DNA from 3 places in the Exiguobacterium sp. RM11 genome. Region 2 is predicted to be linked to each of the others. Evidence: riboswitches for the same ligand, from Rfam matches in the RefSeq annotation. Region 2 holds a riboswitch; each other region holds the start of a gene.
The links. A riboswitch is a leader RNA that binds a small molecule or an ion and turns the genes downstream of it on or off. The one in region 2 is predicted to bind thiamine pyrophosphate.

Region 1 (8,072 bases), 1.2 Mb from region 2:
ATCGAGATCTAAATAAGATTGTCGAGTTGGATGACCCGGATGGTCGATTACGTTTCAACGACGGGAAAGCCGATCCATATGGTCGCATTTTTGCAGGTACGCTCCATCTTGAGGATGAAGAAAACGAAGCGACATTGTATCGAGTCGATCGAGATGGAACGACGACAACACTCTTGGTCGAATTGACACTTTCGAACGGGTTGACATGGTCGCCTGACCATTCCGTATTTTATCATATCGATACACCGACTGAAAAAATTCGGAAATATGATTTTGATTTGAAGTCAGGAACGCTCTCGAACGGAGAGGTCGTCGTTGATTTTTCCGAGGAAGAAGGTTTTCCTGACGGGATGACGTCCGATTCTGAAGGCTGTCTATGGATTGCACATTTTGCTGGTGGACGAGTGTCACGTTGGGACCCGTCAACAGGTGAAAAACTATTGGAAGTGCATGTTCCTGCACCGAATGTCACTTCATGCGCCTTTATCGGGGATGGGCTGAATCGATTAGCCATCACGACGGCTCGTGAAGGAATGGATGAAGAAGCGCTTGCCGAATATCCGGATGCGGGATCGGTATTTATTATCGACACAGAAGTGAAAGGAATGCCATTGTATCGTTTCGGTCGCTGAGGAGGAAGCACGATGGTGAAACGACTGTTGGTTCGAGCAGGTATTGGGTTGGCAGTTGCAGCAGCAGTTAAGATGGGGATTCAAAAGATCCAAGAAAACCGAGCACGTGAAGAAGACCATTCGTACCTCGACCCGAAGTGGGATGAGGTGCCGAGCGTCGATTCAGACAAAGACGAGGATGAAGTCGGATTGACTCAACTCGACTCGATTTATCGGGCTGAATGGCAGGCGAACGCTTATCCGCGCTCGGAAGCCGAAAGAAGGGCACTTGAGGAATAAATACCCACATATTCAAAAACACGTCGTTGGACGTGTTTTTTTGTTGACAAAAAGATGTTCCCATTCCATTATATAAAAAGTAATCATTACGATTTAAATAGGGGGGTATATCATGAAACGAATTCCAATTACGGTACTCTCGGGGTATCTTGGTAGCGGCAAGACGACGCTGCTTAACCACATCTTACATAACCGGGATCACAAGAAATATGCGGTCATCGTGAATGATATGAGTGAACTGAATATCGATGAGAAGTTGATCGAGCAGGGAGGATTCTCCCGGACCGATGAAAAATTAGTCGAACTTTCGAACGGATGTATCTGTTGCACGCTTCGCGAAGATTTGTTGACAGCTGTCTATGATTTAACGAAAGATCGCGACCTCGATGGCATCATCATCGAGTCTTCTGGTATCTCTGAACCGATTCCCGTTGCACAGACGTTCACGTATGCTGACGACGCGCTCGGAATCGATTTGACGAGCCGTGTCTATATTGATGCGATGGTCACCGTCGTTGATGCGTACCGCTTCTTCAAAGATTTCAATTCCGGTGAATCGCTTATGGAACGCCAACAAGCCGTCGATCCAGGTGACGTACATGAAGTCGTCGACCTTCTCGTCGACCAAGTCGAGTTTGCGGACATCATCGTGTTGAACAAGGCGGACAGGGTATCTGAAGAAGAACTGCAGGAAATGAAGGGTTTACTGAAAACGCTCAATCCGAGTGCTAAGTTGTTGACGTCGACCTACTCGAATGTGGCGTTAGACGACCTGCTAGACGTCCGGTTGTTCGATTTTGACCAAGCGATGCGCGCCGCAGGTTGGATTCAAGAACTCGAGTCGGAAGAACATACGCCGGAAACGGAAGAGTATGGCATCAGTTCGTTCGTTTACCGTCGGCGTCGACCGTTCCATCCTGAGCGTTTGATGAATTGGATGGAACATTACCCTGAAGAAATCGTTCGTGCCAAAGGTTTCTTATGGATTGCGACACGAAACGACCTCGCTTGTCTGTTTTCACAGGCTGGGTATGCATCAACGCTCGAACATGCGGGTCGTTGGCTAGCGACACTTCCGGAGAGTGAACGAGAGGCTATGTTTGCAACAGAACCTGAACTGCGCGAAGACTACATCGAGCCGTACGGAGACAGACAGAACGAATTGGTCCTCATCGGTCAACGAATGGACCGGGAGACTGTCGAGCGTTCACTTGACGCATGCTTGTTGACGGATGAGGAGATGGAAACATCGTGGGATACGCTCCATGACCCGCTCCCTGGTACGGGTCAATACGTCACATATTCAGATTGACCGTTTACAAAGCTTCGAAACATCGCTATACTGTGACTGCATAAGTAACCGCATATTAATGACTGCACTAGGGGTGCTTCGGCTGAGATGAGAGCACGGCTCCGATCCCTTATAACTCGATCCAGATAATACTGGCGTGAGGAAGTGCGGCACTTTCTCTATGCAAGTTTGTATAGATTTTGTTGCTGCATTCTCATGAATGCGGCTTTTTTTATGCAAACACATTTAGAGGGGGAAATAAAATGAATGAATCATGTGGTACGAGTCCGATTGTCGGGTTTCGATTCACACTAAGCCCGATGACAGACGATTTTGTCGGGACAATCAAAGGTGCACTAAAACGAACGGATCTGTCAGGTGTGTGGAGACATACGGATGACGTGTCGACGGTCATCCGTGGACAAGTCGAGCATGTGTTTGACGTCGCTCGAATGGTCTTGAGTCTTGCTTCGGAAGAAGGGAAGCATGTCTCAATGAGCGGAACGTTCTCTGTCGGTTGTCCAGGGGATTCGGCGGGAGATGAGGTACTCAAGGCTCCGAGCGAACCATTAAACGGTGCATCAAGAGACCAGTATGTGTCATCGCAGTTCGCACTCTATCCGATGGGTGCTGACGATTACATGGAGCTTATCTATGAGGAAATCGAACAAGCAAAACAGGCTGGTGTCTATAACGAGTCGATGCATTATGCATCAGGCATCCATGGGAACTTAGATGACGTGTTCTCATACTACGAGGCGGCCTTTAAGCGGACGCGCGAAAAGAACCGACACGTTGTCATGACGGTGACGTTCAGCGTAAATAGTCCGTCACATGGAGGGCGACATGCTTAAATCGTGGAAATTGAAAGAAGTCGTCCTTGTCTCCGTACTATCTGTTGTCTTCGCGGTTGTCTATTTATTGTTCGTTCATATCGGTAACTTGTGGGCAGGGTTGATCGGTCCCATCGCCTACGAGTGGATCTTTGGCATCTGGTTTATCGTATCGATTATCTCCGCATACATCATTCGTAAACCGGGGGCGGCATTCATCTCAGAAGTGATGGCCGCAACGATTGAGATGTTGATTGGAAATGCCATTGGGCCACGCATCATCTTGGTCGGCATCGTTCAAGGTTTAGGGGCAGAAGCCGTCTTTGCGATGACGGGCTATAGACGTTATGAGCTATGGGTACTCATGCTTGCCGGATTTGGGTCGGCTGTCACGAGTTTCGTCTATACATATTTCATGAGTGGGTTCGCGATGTTAGAGCCAGGCTATGTGGCGACGATGTTCGGGCTGAGAGCCGTCAGTGGGATGGTCATCGCTGGAATCGGTGGGAAGTTGCTCAGTGACCTATTGCTGAAGACAGGATCACTTCGCGGTTATGCGATTTCACGAAGTGGGAACGTCCATGGTTGAGACAGAGTCACTTCATTTTCGATTCCCAGAGAGTTCTGAGGCGATTCTTGAAGACGTGACCGTTTCAATCCGTCAAGGTCGTACGATTCTTAGTGGGGCGAGCGGAAGCGGGAAATCGACGCTTCTCGCGCTCTTCAACCGTCTCTATCCGGAGAATTGTGACGGAATCCTTGATGGTAGACTCAAACTACTTGGACGATCATACGACGACTATGCACCTGGCGAGATCAATCAGCAGGTCGCAACGGTGTTTCAAGACCCGGATACGCAATTTGTCATGGAGCGGGTGGAAGAAGAACTGATTTTCACACTTGAGAACTTGTCGACACCTGTCTCAGACATCGAACAACGCGTGACAGAAATCCTCGAATCGTTACAGTTGAGTGATTATCGAAACCGCAAAATTGATTCGTTGTCAGGCGGACAGAAACAGCGGATTGCTGTTGCGTGCGCTCTAGTCGGAAGACCGAAATGGCTACTGCTCGATGAACCGTTGACGCATCTAGACCCAGTGACCGCGCAAGAATTTGTAAAATGGCTCGACAAAATGAAAGATCTGAATGTCATTGTCGTCGAGCATCGTCCTCATCTATGGGGAGATTACTTTGACTGGCATATTGAGTTAGAGCGAGGGTGTATCGTTAGGCATGAATTATTCCGTCCGGTCGAGGATTTTGTATTCGTGAAGTCGAACGCGTCACTCTCAGCTATTCAACGCTACAAGGTTAAAGAGGTCAGACGTGATTCGTTTCAGCTCAACGAGACGATGCTCCATGTCCAAGCTGGAGAAGTGATTGCCATTCTCGGACCGAATGGGAGCGGGAAGTCGACATTTTTAAGAAGCTTAACAGAACACAATCATCGGGTCGGACTCGTGCCACAATCACCAGAACATCTATTTTTTATGAACTCTGTTGAGCGTGAGTTACAGTTTGGTCACGAAACATCAATTGAGACCGTGTTAACTGACATGGAGCTTCATAATCAGAGATCTCTCCATCCGTTATCCCTTAGTCACGGCCAAAAACGGAGGCTCGCAGTTGGAATCCAGTCGCTATCGAATAAGCAATTGCTTGCATTCGATGAACCGACTGCAGGTCAGGACGAAGTGTCACTCCATGCACTCGAGGCGCTGATGAAGCGGCATGCGGAACAAGGGCAGACCATCCTGTTCGTAACCCATGACCTATCGTTCGCCAATATCGCCAATACGTTCTATTTGATGAAGGATGGGGAACTTTCGGGACCGTTCGGGGATGAACTATGGCAGAACACAGAGATGCTCCTTGATTATCGATTGCAAGGGAGGGGAGAACGATGTCACTCCATGACATGAATCCGACGGTTAAGTTTGTGACATTGACGCTCATCATGTTCGGTCTGGTACTGTTTTACAACCCATGGACCCCGCTTGTCATCATTGTCGGTACGCTACTGATTCAGCTGGTGGCGACAGACGTATCGTGGAAAAGATGGGGGCTGTTCTTAATCCCATTTCTCATCACGGCGCTCGGCACGTTTTGGACGACGCTCGTGTTTGGGAAAAATCTTGAGGGAGAGACGTGGATGACCATACTCGGTCAGGACATCACAATCGAAGAGAGACGTGTCGCCGTTGCCCTTAGTCTTCGCGTCCTGGCGTTCACGGTCCTATCCCTTCTTTTCATGATGACAACAGATTCAAAGCGATTCGTTATGAGTTTGATGCAACAGGCGAAGTTATCGCCAACAATCGCCTATAGTGCCCTTGTCGGGTTCCGCTTCATCCCTTTGTTGCAGCGTGAGTTGCAGCAACTCCACTATGCACATCAGTTGCGAGGAATTTCGCTCAACACGAAATGGGAACGCCTTCGGCATGTTCCGAAATTACTGTTGCCACTCCTTGCCGGTTCGATCCGACGGGCAGAACGCATCGCCTTTTCGATGGAAGCGAGAGGGTTCACGAGTGGAAAACGAACGATTTATGACAAGATCGAGATCAAATCAAGTGATTTTGTTTGGTCAGGTGTATTACTCACGTTATTTGGAATCGCCATCTGGGCGGGCATATAAAAAAGGAAGATGACTCACATGGAGTCATCTTCCTTCTTCGTTTCCTTCACAATCCGAAACTTTGGTTTTACCGATTCATTGTTGAACGCCTCGAGTACCGTGTTCTCGTTGGCCATACGAATCTGTTGCGGTTCACCTTTAGCGGTCGTACCGATACAGTACATATTCGACTCGTAATCGGCAAAGAGCGATTTATAGGATGTCGCATGGTGCATCAATCGACCAGGCGAGCCCCAACCGACGATGATCATCCCGCCGCTCGCCTCCACCTCTTGTAACGTCTCTTCGACATAGTGATAATTCGTCTCGTCGAGCTGTGATTCCACATAGGGAAGATTATCATTGATGGCAAGTGTTGGCACGAGACTGATGACACGCATCTCCCGAATCGGTTGCGACAAATGATTTTGCATCAACATATAAGCACGTTGCGTTGTCGTACCTGATAAAAAGGCATCGCTCATGCGCGGTGAATAGATGATGACGGCACAAATCACTCCATCCTCGACATCCGTAAACTCATACGTTCGCAAATAACGTTTCGTTTTGTCTTCGTTGAAAATCGATTTTACGCGGATGGTTACTTCTTCTATATGCGTATTCATTTCCATTCCTCACTTTTTCATGTAAGCATCAGCCGAGTGTCTTAAACCACTCGACGTATCGAATCGTATAATAGGCGACATGTTGGCTGAAGGTGTCCCGTTCATCCGGGATGACCGTCACACTTGATTCATAATTCTCATAGTATGTCATGACATCAGTGACATACTGCTCACTTCGATTGTACTCGAAGATGGCGTTCCGTATCGATGTGACTGAATCCGTCTTTTTCCCGCCGTGTTCACTTAAATAATACGCCGCCGTATGGGCAGAATCAACAAGACTATGCGGGTCTGCCTTGCCATCGCCATTTCCGTCACGCCCGAGACCTCCGTATTGATCGATTAAAGCCAGATCTGTCAGATCGACTTCGTCTTCTGGAACATCGCCTTTTTGATCATCCGTATCATATTCCCAACCTAGCCAAGTGCGAGGCATAAATTGAAATGGTCCGATTGCGCCAACAGAGGAGCGCATCGAAGAACTGTGTGAGAAGATCGTCTCGACGCGATGTACAGCAGCAAGCAGACGCCAATCTACGTCATATGCCTCCGCGGCGTCCTGATACACAGAGAGATTAGCGTTCGGTACACCGTGCTCGCCATAATAGGTTCGATACAATCCATTGTTTACTTTATCATGTTGACCGAGCCAGCCAATTGCCCCGAGCAAAAGCACGAGTACAATGATGAAACCGGTCAGTCGCAGCATCATACGTTTCAAGATACCGCCTCCTAGCTTTTAGACAATACCCGAATAGTGTAGCATATAGCTAAGAGGAAGGACAGGAGTGGATATGGATGCTCGAACGATTGATTTTTACAGCCATTATTGGGTATATGTTGGTCGTCCAAATCTTTAACGCAAAACTGATTCGTCCATTGACTGAGACGAAAGGACGGACGTGGGTATACGACCAAACCGTTAAATCAGCATGGGGACTGACCTTGTTGATTGTAGCTCTCATTTTTTTATTTCAAGTACCGCCATCAGAAATAGGTTTGACATTTTCGCCAGAACCAGGCAACGAACAGGCGTGGCAAGTCTTTTTCCTATCATGTATTCTCGTCACAGTGACACTCGTTTTTTATTTGTTAGTCAAGACCTCATCCCGACTACGAGGTGTCCTACGTCCTTACTATGATCTTGATTTAGAAAAGCTTCTCCTGCCTAGAACGAAGAAAGAGGAACAGGAGTGGAGTGCCGTCTCCGTCACAGCAGGTGTGACCGAAGAGTTCATCTTTAGAGGCGTTCTACTTTATACGATCACACTCTATATCGATGGGTCGAACATCACTCTTGCACTTATTGGTGGAGCACTCTTTGGCATCGCGCATGCCTATCAAGGCGTCAAAGGAATCTTGACGACGGGCATTGTCGGTTTCGGTCTCGGTCTACTATATTTAGGTATGGGTGTCTTATGGCCGGTCATGGTCTTGCATGTACTGCTTGACTTGATTGCTGGACCAATCCATGTCGGTGCAAAAAGCGATTGACTGCGTCTTCATATGCAGGGGCGTCCTTGATCATACAATCTGTATGTTCTGCTCCGTCAATCAAGAGCAAATCGTTTTGGCGGTTCAACGCGTTCATCTCGACTGACATCCACGTCGGGACAAAATCATCTTTTGAGCCGTGTACGAATAAGATTGGGGTCGTCGTTTCAGTGACGGCCTTTTTTGGTTGTACTTGCTTCATGGTGAACCCGGCACGAGACCATAAGAAATAATTGATTCCGGGAAGGAAGAACTCTGCCGGTATCCGATGCAATTCTTTCAATTGGTATCGCATCA
Region 2 (8,072 bases):
TCCATTTTCAAAGATTCGTATGTACTGGATGGACATACGGTACGATACACGGAAGAAGACGAGGAGGAACTCGACGGGAAAATCAATTATGCCCGTTTCGTCTTATCCGGCCGAGAATTTGTCGTGATGGACAGTAATGAGAATCATATGTTTTCATTTAACGAAACACAGTCGCTCATCGCTTTTTGTGAGACACAAGACGAAGTCGATACGTACTGGGAGCGGTTATCGGCTGTACCAGAAGCAGAGGAGTGTGGTTGGCTGAAAGATCGCTACGGCGTCTCGTGGCAAATCATTCCGTGGGAAATGGAAGAGATGATGACGGTCGGTTCGCAAGAGCAGATTGAACAAGTCGTACAGGCGTGTCTGCCCATGAAAAAACTCGATATCACGACGTTGCGTAAAGCCTATTAAACAAACCTCCCGAGACAAATAGCTCGGGAGGTTTTTCATGGACTCATTTGTGAGAGGGCATCTTTCTCGATGATGGTATCCGAGAGACGGAGCTGGCTGGCCGCACGGTCAATGTAAGGGGCGCATCGATCGAATGCGACCGGTTCTTCCGTCTCGACGGAATAGCATGTGCCGTTACCAGAACGTTCGGTCAAGTCTGGTTCATAGTAATGGTCTTCATATCGGAAAGCGCCCGTCCGAAAAACAGTCAGATTCGGTGTATCATTCAAGAGGGAGTCGCCAAGCATATATGCCGGAGAGATCCCAAGTACATCAAGAATCGTCGGTGCGATATCGATTTGACCGCCACTTGCCTCCATGACTTCTCCTGTCGTCAGTCCAGGTGGTTTGATAAAGAGAGGGACAGCACGGTCGAGTTGAAACGCATCAACCGTCGAGTCTACTTCTTCGATGGTAGCCATCTCTTCTCCAGGTGCCGTCAGACCGCTATCGTGGTCACCATATAGGACGAGAAACGTCTCATCCCACAACCCATCTTGTTTCAATCGTTCGATGAACTGACCGACTGCCGCATCGACGAAATGAACGGTATGATAATAGTTTTCGAGAAGCGGGTCCTCAATTTCCGACAGGTCCAATCGCTTCTCGTCCTCCGGAATGTCGTACGGCGTATGGCTCGTCAATGCGACTAAAAACGCATAAAACGGTTCATCCAACTCTTCCATGAATCCGACGGACGTATTCAAGAAGTCTTGATCGTTGAGTGCCATCCCGATGATTCCTTGGTCGGGGTAGTCTTTGTCGCTAAAGAAATGATTGAACCCGATGTTGTCATAAAAATCATCCCGATTCCAAAAGTCTTTACGGAAGGAGTGCATGGCTGCCGTATCATAGCCGGCCTCGTTTAAGGACTGAGAGAGCGCGCTGAATTGATTTCCCGGGAAACGTGTGTACACCGAACCGGATTTGACAGGGTAGAGTGACGTGTTCACGATGAACTCCGCATCGGACGTCCGCCCCTCATGCGTCTGATGATACACGTTCGGGAAATAGAGCATGTCACGTCGCAATCGATTTAAGTTCGGTGTCAATTCCTGTCCATTGATGCGTTGATCGATGACGGAAGTTTGGAACGATTCGAGTTGTAGGACGATGACGTTCGTATCCGGACTCGGGGCACTTAATTCCTGATAAGAGAGTGCTTTGATTTGAGAACGCTCCTCGTCTGTCAGGGCTTCGTTCCATCCCATGGCACGTTCGACGCCTCGGGCGACATCCATCGCGTGATAGCCCCAAAAACCGAGATGATAATATTCACGCATATTCGAGATTGGGTCGTCTGCGATCCATTTTTCCCCGCGCTGATAACTGAGGGTGAGCGGAATCGTGAAGAGAAGAAATCCTAGGGTGAAGCCGGCGAACGCCAATCGTCTTCCGTTCCGCTTCGCTTCACGGACAGGATGCCGTTTGATGTAACGTAAAATTAAACCGTAAATAATGAGGTCGATGAAGAAGAACGCATCAATCGGGCGGATGAGCGTCAAGAAGCCACCCCCGACATCTCCCATCTGTCCGATATCAGACAGTAAGGCGACAGATAATAAGTCTTCAAAATAGCGATAGTACCAGACGTCCGAGACGAGTAGGGTACTATGCAGGAACAGAGAAACGTATAAAATCCATCGGCGAATCGGGTAAGACACGGCAAGTGCCCAGCTCGTCAGGAGCAGAATCGTCGCCAAATTGATGAGGAAAAACGAGAAGTCGAACGCCGTCGCGGTCAACCAGCTAAAAAAGAAGAGCTTTGCCAGGGAGAGTGACAAGTAGCTCCAATAATCGAGATATTTGATCATGAACAACACATCCTTTTCATACCCATTCCCGATGAGACGAGTGAGGGAAACGTGAAGATGTGTCCAACAAAAAAGAGGCACAGGGCCTCAGTTAATCAGAAACGTATCACGCAGTTCAATGATGGTTCCTTCCGGTGCTTTTAGTTTACTTAAATGTCCATCGACGACGAAGTAGATGTTGCCACCGTGCTTCGGCAAGAACGTGACACCGAGCTGTTCGAGTCGAGCGACTTCCGCTTCGAGATCGTCCACATAGAGGGCGAAATGGACGGGACCGGCCGCATGTTTCGAATAGTCTTGTAACGTTTCATCCGTTTTAGCAGTCTGGAGCTCGATATAAAAATCCCCGAGTTTGAGCCAACTATTGAAGTCACGTGTGTGGAAGTTTGGCGATTCTTGGACGAGCTCAAAACCGAGCGCTTCGTAAAATGACTTTGATGCGGCATAATCTGGGGTTTGGATACAGATATGGTGAATTTGTTTCATTAAGACTTTCCTTTCGTTTGTAGGTCGTTCACGCGATTGCGGTGGAACGGGGAAGTCACATCTTCCGAGATAAGACTGATCGTATGGCCATCCGGGTCCACTACGTCAAAGCAAGACATGCCTCCGAAATCGTGAAGCGGTGTCGCAATCAACCCTGCTTGTTCGAACGATTGATACGCGAAATGAATGTCTTCACAAATGACGTTGAAATAGACATGGGCTTGTCCTGACGCATCTTTGAACGTTGCGGGTTGCGGTGACGAGGTTTGGATCAATCCGAGTTGAGTCGAACCGTCTGGTAGACACAAACCGATGCCTCCTTCCCAGCGACCAATTTCTTTGGCATCAAAATAAGTGGTATACCAGTGTAGGGACTGTTCTACATCTGATACGGGAATGAAGATACTTCCGATTCGGAACATGTGATAACCTCCTTTTCTCTTATTAGTGTAGCGAATGCATGATCTCGAAGATACGGGGGAAGAAACTTTTTACGGGAGAAAGCGTATGAAAGAAAGAGAAAATCAATGAGGTGAAAGCATGAAAGGAAATGAAATCACGATTCAGCCGATTGATGCATTCAATCGAGAGGCAATCATCACTCTATCAGTGGACGAGAAACAGTCCCGATTCATCGAGACGAATGCCGAGTCGCTTCAAGAGATGGTCGAGGATACGAAATATAATTGGCAGAGCTATGCATTTTATGACGGTGAGCGACCGGTTGGCTTCATGATGGTCGGAGCAGAAAATCAGACAGAACGTTATGTATGGCTCGACCGCTTCATGATTGATCACAATGAGCAGGGGAAAGGTGTTGGGACGAAGTGTCTACGCATGGCAGTGGAATTTATCCAGACACAATACGATGTGGATGATATCATCCTGAGCCTCCATCAAGAGAATGAAGCTGCGAAACGATTTTATGCGAAGAACGGCTTTGTCGACAGCGGTTTGATTGATGAATGGAACGGCGAAGCAATCTGGGTTTATCACACAAAAACCCGACCGTCATGAGCCGGTCGGATTCCTAAATCAAAATACGTTATTTGAGTATGCTCGGTCGCAACTGTTTGACACGTGATAAGACGAGCCAACCGAGAAGCGCGCCTGTCAAACTAGAGGCAAGGAACGCTGGAACGAAGAAGAAGGCACCGAACGTCGAACCCATCAACAGTTTCGCATACGGGACGGCAATCAACGAGGCGATGACACCGGTTCCGATGATTTCTCCGAGAGCGGCAGCATAGACGCGATTCGTGCGAACGAAGAACATACCAGCAAGAAGTGCACCAATCATGCCACCGGGGAACGCGAGAAGTGACCCTGTGCCGGTCATGACGCGAATGAGTCCGGTCACGAATGCGACGAGGACGGCTCCGATTGGGCCGACGGTAACTGCGGCAATCACGTTCACCATATGTTGAATCGGATAAGCGCGGGCGACACCTGTAGGAATCGAGATGAACATCGAGCCGACGACGGCGATGGCAACGAGCATCGCCATCCAAGTGAGTTGTTGAATACGCATGAATAGTCTCCTTTCAAAAATAAAAACGCCACGTTTCCAGACGGAAAAATGGCGTGGACATACAGAGACGTATCCCAAGCCACTTCCCTACGCTGGTATGAGCCAGATCAGGTTCAAAGGGTCCGGCAAATGCCGTCTCAGCCCGAGGGCTCCCCTAGTGGTCGTTTATTGGTTTGAGTATAACATAGCTATCTGAAATCGGGAGGGTTCATGAAATTATCCTTCATACTTGGCTAACAGGTCCTCATAGTCCTTCTCGTTCCAAAAGAGCGGTGAGATGGATTCGGGACCTTTTAAAATTTCTCCATCTTGATCGTATACGATGGCATATCCACCTTCGACATCGAACACGAACAAGTCGGCAGTGACTTCGGTCACGCCATTCCCAGCGATAATCACATCGTCGATTGGTTCCCGTGCCAGTTCGATACCCGCTTCATCGAGTTCGACGAGGAGGGCTGATGTGTACGCATGGCCGTCATAGACGGATTGAAATTCATCCTGCGTTAGGACGACATCGGTAGGTGGGGCACTTGTGCCGAATTTCCGGTTTTCAATCTCTTCGACGTATTGAAGGAAAGACTCCTCTTGCCAAAACAGCGGGGCGACCGACTCAGATCCATTGATTACCGTTCCGTCCTGACTGTCGAATACCGTGGCATACGTCCCATCATCGAGTTTGAACGGATAAATATCTGCATATGTGTGCTCAAGCCCGTTTCCGGCAATGATGACGCGTTCAAACGTCTCGCGGAACGGTTTGATGCCTTGTTGCTCGAGCGCAGCGAGGAGTGGTTGTGTTTGTTCATATTGGTCATAAACGTCTTTAAAGTCTTCACGTGTCCATTCGGTGATGGGTTCATCGGTTGATTCGATTGGGATCGGATTGTCTGCCACCGTATCTGTATCCGTACAACCCGTCAGTAAAAGTGCACCTAATCCGAACATCACCCATCGTCTCATGATTTCATCCCCTTAACTGACATTTTCCACCATTTTATCATTCATGAATGAAAAGTAGAACCTGTGCACATTCTCACTCGGGGTGAGGATGGGTCGTATAGTGATCGAGTATGCTCTTAAAGTGAAGCGTATCTTCTTCAGAAATCGTCACACCTGATGAGGTGCCGTAGCGAACCGCATGATAAACGGACGGGTTCATCGGTAAATCGATGCGTTGGAACCACTCTTGCAGTGTCTCATGAGCACGCAATCGCTTGGCTGGTACGAGAGATTGGTTGAATGTGATCAGTGCATCACGAATCGGGACGTTCGTGAACGCTGTGAGCGTCGAAACGGACGAAGCGTTTTCGCGTTGTAGCGATTCGACAAGCGGGTCTGCGTTTGAATCAGCATGATCTCGTGCGCGCGCCAAACGTTGCTTCCGTTTTCGATAGATATAAAAGGACAGGCAACCGAGCGCAAGCAAAGCGCCGAATAACCCGAGATTTCGTCGTGTAGATTCTCCAGATTCCGTGATTCTCTCAAAAAAGTTATGCTTTCCTTTTTGGGGGTCCAATTTAAATGGGTAATCTGCTTTGGATTCACCAATTAAAATTCCATCATCTTCATCCGATAAGAGATCAGTCGGAGGACTGTTATTTTCCTCGACGGGGATCGTTTCCGGATTATAGAGCCACTCGAATACACTCGTTGCAACCACTATCATCGTGAACGTACCAAGGAGTGTGGTGGCAATCAGGAGAAGAAACTTGTTCGTCCAGCGCAAGAGGATACCTCCTTTTTGAATGTTCAGACTATTTGTTGTTTATCTTACCATAAAAAGGTAAAGTTTGAGTAAGACAAAAAATGGAGGTCGTCATATGGGCATGGAGCAGGTCATCAAACAGTTGAACGAGGTGTATTTAGGAAAAGAGGATGTCGTACGCCTCTGTTGTACGGCGTTACTCGCGGAAGGACACATTTTGTTAGAAGATGTGCCAGGAACGGGGAAAACGTTACTGGCCAAGACGATTGCAACTAGCTTTGACGGCGCGTTTTCCCGGATTCAGTTCACGGCCGATTTGTTACCGTCTGACGTGATTGGCGCAGATTATTTCAACATGCAGACCCAGACGTTCGAGCATCGACAAGGACCAATCTTTGCGAATATCGTCTTGATCGATGAAATCAACCGAGCGGTTCCACGAACGCAGTCCGCCTTGCTCGAGGCGATGGAAGAACGGCAAGTCTCCATCGGGGGAGAGACGTATCCGATGCCAAAACCATTCTTCGTCATTGCGACGCAAAACCCGATCGAATCGGCCGGGACGTTTTCGTTACCGGATGCACAGCTCGACCGCTTCCTCATTTCGATTCCGGTCGGTTACCCTGATGTCGCGGAAGAGCGGGAGCTCCTCTTACAAGTCATGCGTCAAACACGGAAAATCGTGGAGGCGGTCGCGACGTTAGACGAGTTACGCCGCGCACAAGAAGAAGTGAAGCAAGTATCGATTCAAGATGACGTCCTCGATTATTTACTCGGGCTCGTCCATGCGACACGAGAACACCAATCTGTCGAGGTTGGTGTCAGTCCACGAGGAGCCATCGCGCTCATGCGAGCGTCTCAAAGTTATGCCTATCTGAACGATCGATTGTATGTCATTCCGGAAGATGTGAAAGCCGTGGCACCTTATGTATTGGCACATCGCCTGACGTTGACGCTTGAAGGAGGCATCAAATCGACGAAACAGGACATCATCCGTTACATCTTAGACACCGTTTCTGTTCCGGTCGAGGGTTGATGATGACGTTCTCGACACATAACGCCCTACAGAAACAATGGATCCCGGTCTACGGATTCGCCGGAGTGATTCTCGTATTTGTCCCGTACATGGAGATTGTCGGGTATGCGCTTTGTTTACTTGCGGGCATCGTCTGGTTCTTCGAACGGACGCGGAAACAGTTAGAGCGAGCCCTTCGTCTTCATATACATACACACGAATCTCTTCTCTTTGTTGGGGATGAGACGGAAGTGCAGGTGATGCTAGACGGAAGTGAAACCGTCGAACGACTCGGGCTTCCCGTTCGCGTTCGCATGAAATCTAGTACAACGCTTAGCTTTCCAGACCACGATCGCTCCCCAAATAGTTTAGATATGACGTTACGGACGGATCAGGCCCGCCATGTGCTTCGTGTCCAGGCCGAATTTCGGGGACCGGCTTATATCGAAGAGTGTGTACTCGCTGTGACGCTCCCGCTTCATCTCGGGACGTATCTTCTTGAGTGTCCCATCGAGAAACGGTGGACGGTGCTGCCGTCCCTCACGTTACATCCTCCGGTCGGCACGAAACGATTGGCACTCGGTGACCGTCCTTTGACCGCATCGCCTCTACGGAATCCATTACAGATTCTAGGTTCAAAGCCTTATGAAGGAGAACCGGTCAAGGAGATTGACTGGGTCGCCACGGCGAAGCTCGGGCGTGTTCAGTCGAAAGTCTTTCAAAAGACATCACTCGATACGTTCACGTTCGCAGTCGATTTGAGTGGTCCGTCTGGCTACACGCTCCATCATGACTTCGAGTCGATTATCAGCCAAGTCGCGTATGTGACGACCCGACTCTTAAAAGAAGAGTGTAAAGTCGAACTGTTCATCAACCGCTTCAACGGGGAAGGGAAGATGGAGCATATCTCTCTTCAAGAGGGAGAACGAGGTTCACGCCTCATCCTCATGATGCTGGCCGACCTCCATCCCGGGAACCGCTTCATCTCGACAGACGCATTCGTCCGCATGGTCGAGCGGAAACGGCTGAAGCAAAGCCATCTCGTCTGGTTCAATCAGCATAACC
Region 3 (8,072 bases), 1.3 Mb from region 2:
ATCAGGCGTTCCTCCTCTTTTCAGTAAAAGAACCGGCGTTTTCATATCATTTACTCGACCGTTTCCTCGTCCTCATCGAGTCAAAGCAAATTCATCCAATCATCGTCTTGACGAAGATGGACTTGCTCGATGAACATGAAGTCGAGCCGATACAAGAAGCGATTGCACGTTATCGCGCCATCGGGTATGACGTGATTGAGACATCGACGGAGCAAGCGCACGGAGTGGATGAAGTGCGCGGTCTCTTCAAAGGGAAGACGAGCGTCTTCGCCGGTCAGACCGGTGTCGGGAAAAGTTCGTTACTTAACGCCGTCGCGCCAGAGCTCGAGTTGGCGACAGGGGAAATCTCTAAATCACTCGGTCGTGGAAAGCATACGACGCGTCACGTGACGTTGATTCAATTAGCGGATGGTCTTGTTGCCGACACACCTGGATTTTCAAGCTTGGAGTTTCCGCAAGAACTTGAGGCAGATGAACTCAGATGGTGCTTCCCTGATTTCGTGGAACGCCATGACGATTGTAAGTTCCGTGGATGTGCTCATCTGAATGAACCGGGATGTGCCATCAAACAAGCCGTTGAAAATGGTGAAATCGCTTCAACACGATACGAGAATTATGTTACCTTTATGGAAGAGTTAAACGATCGAAAACGGAGGTATTGACAGATGATTAAAATTGCACCATCTATTTTAGCGGCCGACTTTGCCAATTTGGAGGCGGAAGTGAAAGCTGTCCAAGAAGCGGGAGCGGACTATATCCATTTTGACGTCATGGACGGACAGTTCGTGCCGAACATCTCGATTGGTCTGCCGGTCCTCGCAAGCTTGCGTAAAAAATCAGACATGGTCCTCGATGTGCATTTGATGATTGACCAACCGGAACGCTATGTCGAAGACTTCGTGAAAGCGGGAGCGGACATCGTGACCGTTCACGTGGAAGCGACGAACCATTTGCATCGCGTCTTGCAACAAATCAAAGCGGCTGGCGCAAAATGCGGAGTCGTCTTGAACCCGCATACACCGCTCTCGACGATTGAACACGTGCTTGCGGACGTCGACATGGTATTGCTCATGACCGTCAACCCAGGGTTCGGGGGACAAGCCTTCATCGAATCGGTCGTACCGAAAATTTCAGCACTCAGTCATCTCCGCCAAGACCGTCAGCTTGATTTTGAGATTGAAATCGATGGTGGTGTCAACGCGGAAACGGCAAAATATTGCATCGACGCAGGGGCTGATGTCCTTGTTGCGGGATCAGCCATCTATAATCAACCAGATTATAAAGCAGCCATCGATAGCATTCGTGGCGCATCTCGTGTATAATCGACGATAGAACAACAAGATAGAGTCGCAAGGGGTGTCACATCATGTGGCTGAGAGGCATACGCTAACCCTTTGAACCTGTTCCGTTCACACGGACGTAGGGATGTGGCGAAAATGCACGTTGCGAATCCAAGCAGCATGGCGTTTACGTCATGCTGCTTTTTGTCGTTCAACCAAATAAAGGAGGAAGAAAGATGAAATCACGTTTCAAATTACAAGCGCTCATTGAAATTTCATTGTTTGCAGCGCTCGGGCTCATTTTTGATTTGCTCATTCCATACCGTTTGCCACAAGGGGGATCCATCAGTTTAGCGATGCTCCCGATCTTTGTGATGGCATTCCGCCACGGATTAAAAGGTGGTCTCGCAACAGGTGCCCTCGTCGGGACACTTCAACTCTTGTTCGGTGCCTATATTTTCACGCCTGTACAATTCCTGCTCGACTATACGGTCGCTTATGGTCTCGTCGGAATGGCCGGAGTGTTCGCGGGGCGTGTGAAGCAAGCTGCGAGCAACGGGGCGACGAAGACGCTTGCCACATATTTAGTACTCGGGGCGCTCCTTGGTTCGATGTTACGATACGCGGCGCACGTCATCTCGGGAATTGTCTTCTTTGCTGAATATGCAGAAGGTCCGGTCGTCGCCTATTCACTCGGCTACAATGCTACGTATATGGCACCATCCTTTGTCATCTCAGCCATCGTGTTAGTGCTCCTCTTCACGACAGCACCACGTTTCACGCGTGTGGCGACACGGGATCTCCGTCAATGAATATTTTGATAGTCGCGGCTAGTCCGGAACCCATTCCGGACTTACCGCGTGATGCCGATTTTGTCATCGGTGTCGATGGTGGATATCAAAGATTATTAGATGAAGAGATCATGCCAGACGTCGTGGTCGGGGACTTTGATTCGTTTAAAGGACTACCGCCTGAGGAGGCGCTACGCTATCCTTCGGAGAAAGACGTGACGGACTTAGAGATTGCACTAGCGTTCGCGAGAGAACGCGGGGCGACACGGATGGATGTATATGGTGGCTTAGGCGGACGCATCGATATGACGTTTGCGAACGTCGGCTTACTTGAAACGTATCCGGAGATGGTTCTTCACGGAGAAGGTCAAACGGTTTATCTCGTGAGAACAGGTAGCGAGGTCATTATGAAGCGAGACGGGCACTATCTTTCCTTCATGCCTTGGAAGACGGCCACGATCTCGATTGAAGGTGTCAAATATCCACTCGACCATCATGAGGTCAAGAGTGGGGAGGCGTTGACGATTTCGAATGAATGGACCGAAGCGTCTGCCCGATTGACGGTCCATCACGGAATGGTTCTTGTCATGATCATCAAAAAATAAGCAAAAAAAAATCCCATCGGCGAATGCCGCTGGGATTTATTCGTTCGTGTATAAGTATTATACGCGTTCAACGAGACCTGATTTAAGTGCGCGAGCTGAAACCCAAACGCGTTTCGGTTTACCGTCAACGAGAATACGAACTTTTTGTACGTTTACACCCCAAGTACGTTTTGTCTTGTTGAGTGCGTGCGAACGGTTGTTACCTGATTTAGGTGATTTACCTGTTACGTAGCATTTACGTGCCATGCGTTTCCCCTCCTTTTTTATGTGGGTTCGTCCTAATAGACACTCGTTTATATTAGCACGGCTTTTTTCCCGATGCAACTAGAAAATCGTACCATGACAAGAAAAAAACTTGACATTACTCTCAAGGATTTGAATAATGAATGAGGTTATCGCGTTAATTGACCGAGTTTCTGGAGCAGGTTCTTTTAATAACTAGGTACTTATTGTAGAATGTACATTAGGAATCATTCCGAATAAAGGAGGCTACTCCATATGGCAATTGAAATGAAGACAACATATGGCAATATTGACATCACAAGTGACGTCATCGCGACACTCGCAGGTGGTGCGGCGATGGAATGCTTCGGTGTGGTCGGCATGGCTTCACAAGCACAACTGAAAGACGGCATTGCTGAATTATTAAAACGTGAAAATTACGCGCGTGGTGTCGTCGTACGTCAAGAAGATGAAGACGTACATATCGACATGCACATCATTGTAAGCTACGGAACGAAAGTATCTGAAGTTGCATACAACGTGCAGAGCCGAGTGAAGTATACGCTCGGAGAAACTTTAGGATTAAACGTTTCGTCGGTAAATATATTCGTTCAAGGCGTTCGTCTGACGAATGACTGACGAAAACGGAGGAGGATTTGGTGTGGGTTTAAAACGTTTAGATGGATTGGCGCTCTCAAACATGATCGCGAACGGAGCGGCCAACTTGAGCCAAAACGCAGATTATGTGGATTCGCTTAACGTCTTCCCGGTTCCAGACGGAGATACGGGAACGAACATGAACTTGACGATGACGTCGGGTGCGAAAGAAGTAGCAGCGATGAACTCATCAGATATCGCAGAGGTGTCATCGAAGTTTGCTCGTGGACTACTTATGGGAGCACGTGGAAACTCAGGCGTTATTTTAAGTCAGTTGTTCCGTGGATTCGGTAAAGCGGTTGAAGGCAAAGCGGAACTGACAACTGTTGATTTTGCAGAGGCGCTCAAGCGCGGTGTCGACACGGCATACAAGGCGGTTATGAAACCGGTTGAAGGAACGATTTTGACGGTTGCTCGTGAAGCGGCCGACGAAGCGCTTCTTGCGTCAGAGTCGACAAGTGATTTCACTGAATTTATGAAACGTGTCATCGTAGAAGCGAAAGCATCGTTAGACCGTACACCGGACTTGTTGCCGGTATTAAAAGAAGTCGGCGTCGTCGACTCAGGTGGTCAAGGTCTTCTCGTCATCTACGAAGGATTCCTTGCAAGCCTTGAAGGAAAAGAACTCGAGAAACCACATGCACCTGTCATGGATGCGTTGATTGAGGCAGAACATCATGCCCATGCAGCACAAGGGTTCATGTCAACAGAAGACATCGAATTCGGCTACTGCACGGAGATCATGGTTCGTTTCCAAGACGATAAGTTAAAGAATGCGCCGTTCAATGAAGACGCATTCCGTAACGAATTGTCAGAACTAGGGGATTCTCTCCTTGTCGTCGCGGACGAAGAACTCTTAAAAGTTCACGTTCACGTCGAGACTCCAGGTGAGGTCATCACGAAAGGTCAGCGTTTCGGTGAACTCGTTGCAGTCAAAATCGAGAACATGCGTCAACAACACTCGACAATCCTTGAAGAAGAACACGGCGCAAATCAGCACGGTGTTCAACAGGCCGAGAAGCCAAAAGCACCATTTGCGATCGTAACGGTGGCAATGGGTGAAGGTGTCAGTGAATTGTTCCGTTCGCTTGGGGCGGCACATGTTATCGAAGGCGGTCAGACGATGAACCCATCGACAGAAGATATCGTCAAGGCGATTGAATCTGCACATGCGGAACATGTCTTTATCTTCCCGAACAACTCAAACATCATCATGGCTGCTGAGCAAGCGGCGTCTGTCGCACCATGCGGCGTCTCTGTCATCCCGACGAAGACGGTCCCACAAGGTCTTGCGGCGGCAATCGCCTTCAACCCAGAGGCGGATGTCGAGATGAACGAACAAGCGATGAAAGCGGCTGCCGCGACTGTGAAGTCTGGTCAAGTCACTTACGCTGTTCGTGATACGAGCATCGATGGCGTGGAAATCAAGAAAGACGAGCATATGGCAATCGCAGAGAAGAAAATTGTTTCTTCATCGACGTCAAGCCTCGAAGCGGCTAAAAAGTTGGTCGATGCACTCGTCGAAGCAGATGATGAAATCATCACGATCTTAACAGGTGAAGGCTCATCTGAATCAGACGTGGAAGCGTTGACGTCATATATCGAAACTGTAAATGATGAGATTGAGATTGAAGTACACGACGGCAAACAACCGCTTTACTCTTATATTTTTAGTGTGGAATAAGCTGTTTCAAGTCCCTACCTTCTGTATAATGAAGGTAGGGATTTTTGAAAGGGGGAAAATGAAGTGAAATATCGTAGTGTGTTTGACATTATTGGCCCTGTCATGGTCGGGCCGTCGAGTTCGCATACGGCCGGTGCCGCACGCATCGGGCTGATGGCAGGGAAATTATTCGGGCGAACGCCCCGCACCGCGCACATCACATTTTATGGGTCATTTGCGGACACGTATCGGGGTCACGGTACGGATGTCGCGATCGTCGGTGGAATCATGGGATTTGATACGTTTGACTTGCGGATTCCACAGGCGTTAGACATCGCCCGCGAAAAAGGAATCGAGGTCATCTTTGAGACGAGCGACTTGTTGACGGATCATCCGAATACAGCGCGTGTCTTGCTCGAAGATGAGTTCGGGACATTTGAAATCGTCGGGATTTCAATCGGTGGGGGAACGATTGAGATCACGGAACTGAATGGGTTCCCGTTGAAATTGACAGGTGGGGGACCTGCACTCGTCGTCTTGCATCATGACCGATTCGGCGCCATCGCTGCAGTGACCGGCGTCTTGGCAAACCATCAATTAAACATCGGGCATATGGAAGTGAGTCGCCACGAAAAAGGAATGCAAGCTTTGATGGCGATTGAGATTGATGAAACGATTCCTGCTGAAGTGATCGCAGAACTGGAACGGTTACCGCAAATCGAACGGATAGCTATTTTTGGGGAATAAGGAGAATGTGAGATGTTTAAATCAGTAGAAGAGTTAGTGACGATTGCCACAGAACGAGGCATCCCGATTTCTGAAGTCATGATCGAACAAGAGATGCACGTCAGACGCTCGAGCCGGGAGGACATCGTCGGGATGATGGACCGTAACCTCGAGGTCATGGAAGAAGCGGTTGAACGCGCCCTTCAAGGTGTCACATCGGTGACAGGATTGACGGGGAACGATGCCGTACTCATGCAAGAGTATATCCGATCAGGTAAATCACTGGCTGGAGACCTCATTTTAGATGCCGTGTCAAAAGCCATCGGGACGAACGAAGTAAATGCGGCGATGGGACGGATTTGTGCGACACCGACTGCGGGGAGTGCAGGCGTCGTACCTGGAACGTTATTCGCTGTGAAAGACCGTCTCGAGATGGACCGCGATGCGATGATTCGTTACTTGTTCACGTCAGGTGCTTTCGGTTTCGTGGTAGCGAACAACGCCTCGATCTCGGGAGCGGCAGGTGGCTGCCAGGCAGAGGTCGGTTCAGCGACCGGAATGGCTGCAGCCGCCATCGTCGAAGCAGCCGGCGGGACACCGGACCAGTCGGCGACGGCGTTCGCGATCGCCCTTAAGAACATGCTCGGTCTCGTCTGTGACCCGGTGGCAGGACTCGTTGAAGTCCCATGTGTAAAACGAAACGCCATGGGTGGTGCCAACGCCATTGTTGCGGCGGACATGGCTCTCGCGGGAATCACATCACGCATTCCTTGTGACGAAGTCATTTCAGCGATGCATGAAGTCGGTCAAATGATGCCGACCGCATTGAAAGAGACGGCGAAAGGTGGGCTGGCGAATACGCCGACGGCTCGTCGCCTCGAACGAAATATATTTGGAGCGAAAGAAGATGCAAAACAATGAACGACTGACGACTCTGAAAGGAGTCGGGCCGGAGATGGCCAAAAAACTAGAAGTGATGGGACTTGTTCGAATCGAGGACGTGCTAGAGCACGTCCCGTTTCGTTATGAGAATTATAATAGTGGGACCGTAACGACTGCCGTTCACGGTGACTTGATCAAGTGGAGTGGGACAGTCCAGGCAGAACCGCTCGTTCGCTACTATAGTAAAGGTAAGAATCGACTTCAGTTCAGATTGTTGTTAGAAGAACGTTATGCGGTCCAAGTGACGATGTTCAACCGTGCGTTTTATAAAGAGAAGTTAGCAATCGGCGAGACCGTCACGGTCAAAGGGAAATGGGACATGAATCGAATGACGATCAGCGCGACCGACCTCGAGTTCGGTGCTCCGTCAGGCGGACTTCAACCAATCTATTCATTACGAGCGGGTCTTACGCAAAAGAACTTTAGTCGGATCGTCAAGTTAGCATTCGAACAAGTGGGCGAGCTTCCGGAGCGGGTACCGCCGTCCATACGGGCCAGGTATCGACTTGAAGACCGAATGGATATGCTACGCGGCATGCACTTTCCGGATACCGTGGAAACGTATAAGCAGGCGAGACGGAGTTATGTTTATGAAGAATGCCTCATGTATCAATTGAAATTACAGGCGTTTCGAAAAATGGAGCGGTCAGGAAACGGTCGGGCCCTTCAACTCGATAAGCATCAATTGAACGAGTTCGTCAAACGACTCGCATTTCCGTTGACGGGAGCCCAAACACGGGTCATCCGTGAAATCGTATCCGATTTGGAGAAGCCAGAACGGATGAATCGATTGCTACAAGGGGATGTCGGGAGCGGGAAGACCGTCGTTGCCGCGATTGCCTTGTATGCGACTGTCATGGCGGGGTATCAAGGGGCGTTGATGGTGCCGACTGAGATTTTAGCAGAACAACATGCGACGTCTTTACAGGAATTGTTCGAACCGTTCGGCATCACCATCGCTCTCTTGACGAGCTCAGTGAAAGGAAAGGCGCGAGAAGCGCTTCTAACGGCAATTCAATCAGGAGACGTCAACATCATCGTGGGGACACATGCACTCATTCAAGGACCCGTCGAGTTTTCGAACTTACATTTGGCGATTACGGATGAACAACATCGATTCGGTGTCGAACAACGAAAGAAACTTCGCGATAAAGCGGAATTTGCGGACGTCTTATATATGACCGCG

Region 1: linked by a shared signal. The riboswitch ahead of AC5LIL_RS06945 (YkoF family thiamine/hydroxymethylpyrimidine-binding protein) and the one ahead of thiW (energy coupling factor transporter S component ThiW) in region 2 are both predicted to bind thiamine pyrophosphate.
Region 3: linked by a shared signal. The riboswitch ahead of thiT (energy-coupled thiamine transporter ThiT) and the one ahead of thiW (energy coupling factor transporter S component ThiW) in region 2 are both predicted to bind thiamine pyrophosphate.

What each region holds. Positions count from the first base shown of each region.
Region 1 is NZ_CM187558.1:1,323,487-1,331,558, forward strand. It holds gene AC5LIL_RS06930 (SMP-30/gluconolactonase/LRE family protein) at 1-632, shown strand, start outside; gene AC5LIL_RS06935 (hypothetical protein) at 645-911, shown strand; gene AC5LIL_RS06940 (GTP-binding protein) at 1,024-2,223, shown strand; TPP riboswitch at 2,283-2,383, shown strand; gene AC5LIL_RS06945 (YkoF family thiamine/hydroxymethylpyrimidine-binding protein) at 2,466-3,056, shown strand; gene AC5LIL_RS06950 (ECF transporter S component) at 3,049-3,624, shown strand; gene AC5LIL_RS06955 (ABC transporter ATP-binding protein) at 3,617-4,960, shown strand; gene AC5LIL_RS06960 (energy-coupling factor transporter transmembrane component T family protein) at 4,942-5,676, shown strand; gene AC5LIL_RS06965 (DUF1643 domain-containing protein) at 5,691-6,281, opposite strand; gene AC5LIL_RS06970 (lytic transglycosylase domain-containing protein) at 6,310-6,993, opposite strand; gene AC5LIL_RS06975 (CPBP family intramembrane glutamic endopeptidase) at 7,080-7,775, shown strand; gene AC5LIL_RS06980 (alpha/beta hydrolase) at 7,708-8,072, opposite strand, start outside.
Region 2 is NZ_CM187558.1:167,675-175,746, forward strand. It holds gene AC5LIL_RS00965 (VOC family protein) at 1-414, shown strand, start outside; gene AC5LIL_RS00970 (LTA synthase family protein) at 450-2,267, opposite strand; gene AC5LIL_RS00975 (VOC family protein) at 2,355-2,753, opposite strand; gene AC5LIL_RS00980 (VOC family protein) at 2,753-3,175, opposite strand; gene AC5LIL_RS00985 (GNAT family N-acetyltransferase) at 3,294-3,770, shown strand; gene thiW (energy coupling factor transporter S component ThiW) at 3,799-4,284, opposite strand; TPP riboswitch at 4,352-4,450, opposite strand; gene AC5LIL_RS00995 (hypothetical protein) at 4,501-5,247, opposite strand; gene AC5LIL_RS01000 (hypothetical protein) at 5,321-6,013, opposite strand; gene AC5LIL_RS01005 (AAA family ATPase) at 6,108-7,028, shown strand; gene AC5LIL_RS01010 (DUF58 domain-containing protein) at 7,031-8,072, shown strand, end outside.
Region 3 is NZ_CM187558.1:1,713,064-1,721,135, reverse strand. It holds gene rsgA (ribosome small subunit-dependent GTPase A) at 1-662, shown strand, start outside; gene rpe (ribulose-phosphate 3-epimerase) at 666-1,322, shown strand; TPP riboswitch at 1,343-1,443, shown strand; gene thiT (energy-coupled thiamine transporter ThiT) at 1,517-2,092, shown strand; gene AC5LIL_RS08995 (thiamine diphosphokinase) at 2,089-2,676, shown strand; gene rpmB (50S ribosomal protein L28) at 2,734-2,922, opposite strand; gene AC5LIL_RS08985 (Asp23/Gls24 family envelope stress response protein) at 3,175-3,537, shown strand; gene AC5LIL_RS08980 (DAK2 domain-containing protein) at 3,560-5,239, shown strand; gene sdaAB (L-serine ammonia-lyase, iron-sulfur-dependent subunit beta) at 5,303-5,965, shown strand; gene sdaAA (L-serine ammonia-lyase, iron-sulfur-dependent, subunit alpha) at 5,978-6,865, shown strand; gene recG (ATP-dependent DNA helicase RecG) at 6,852-8,072, shown strand, end outside.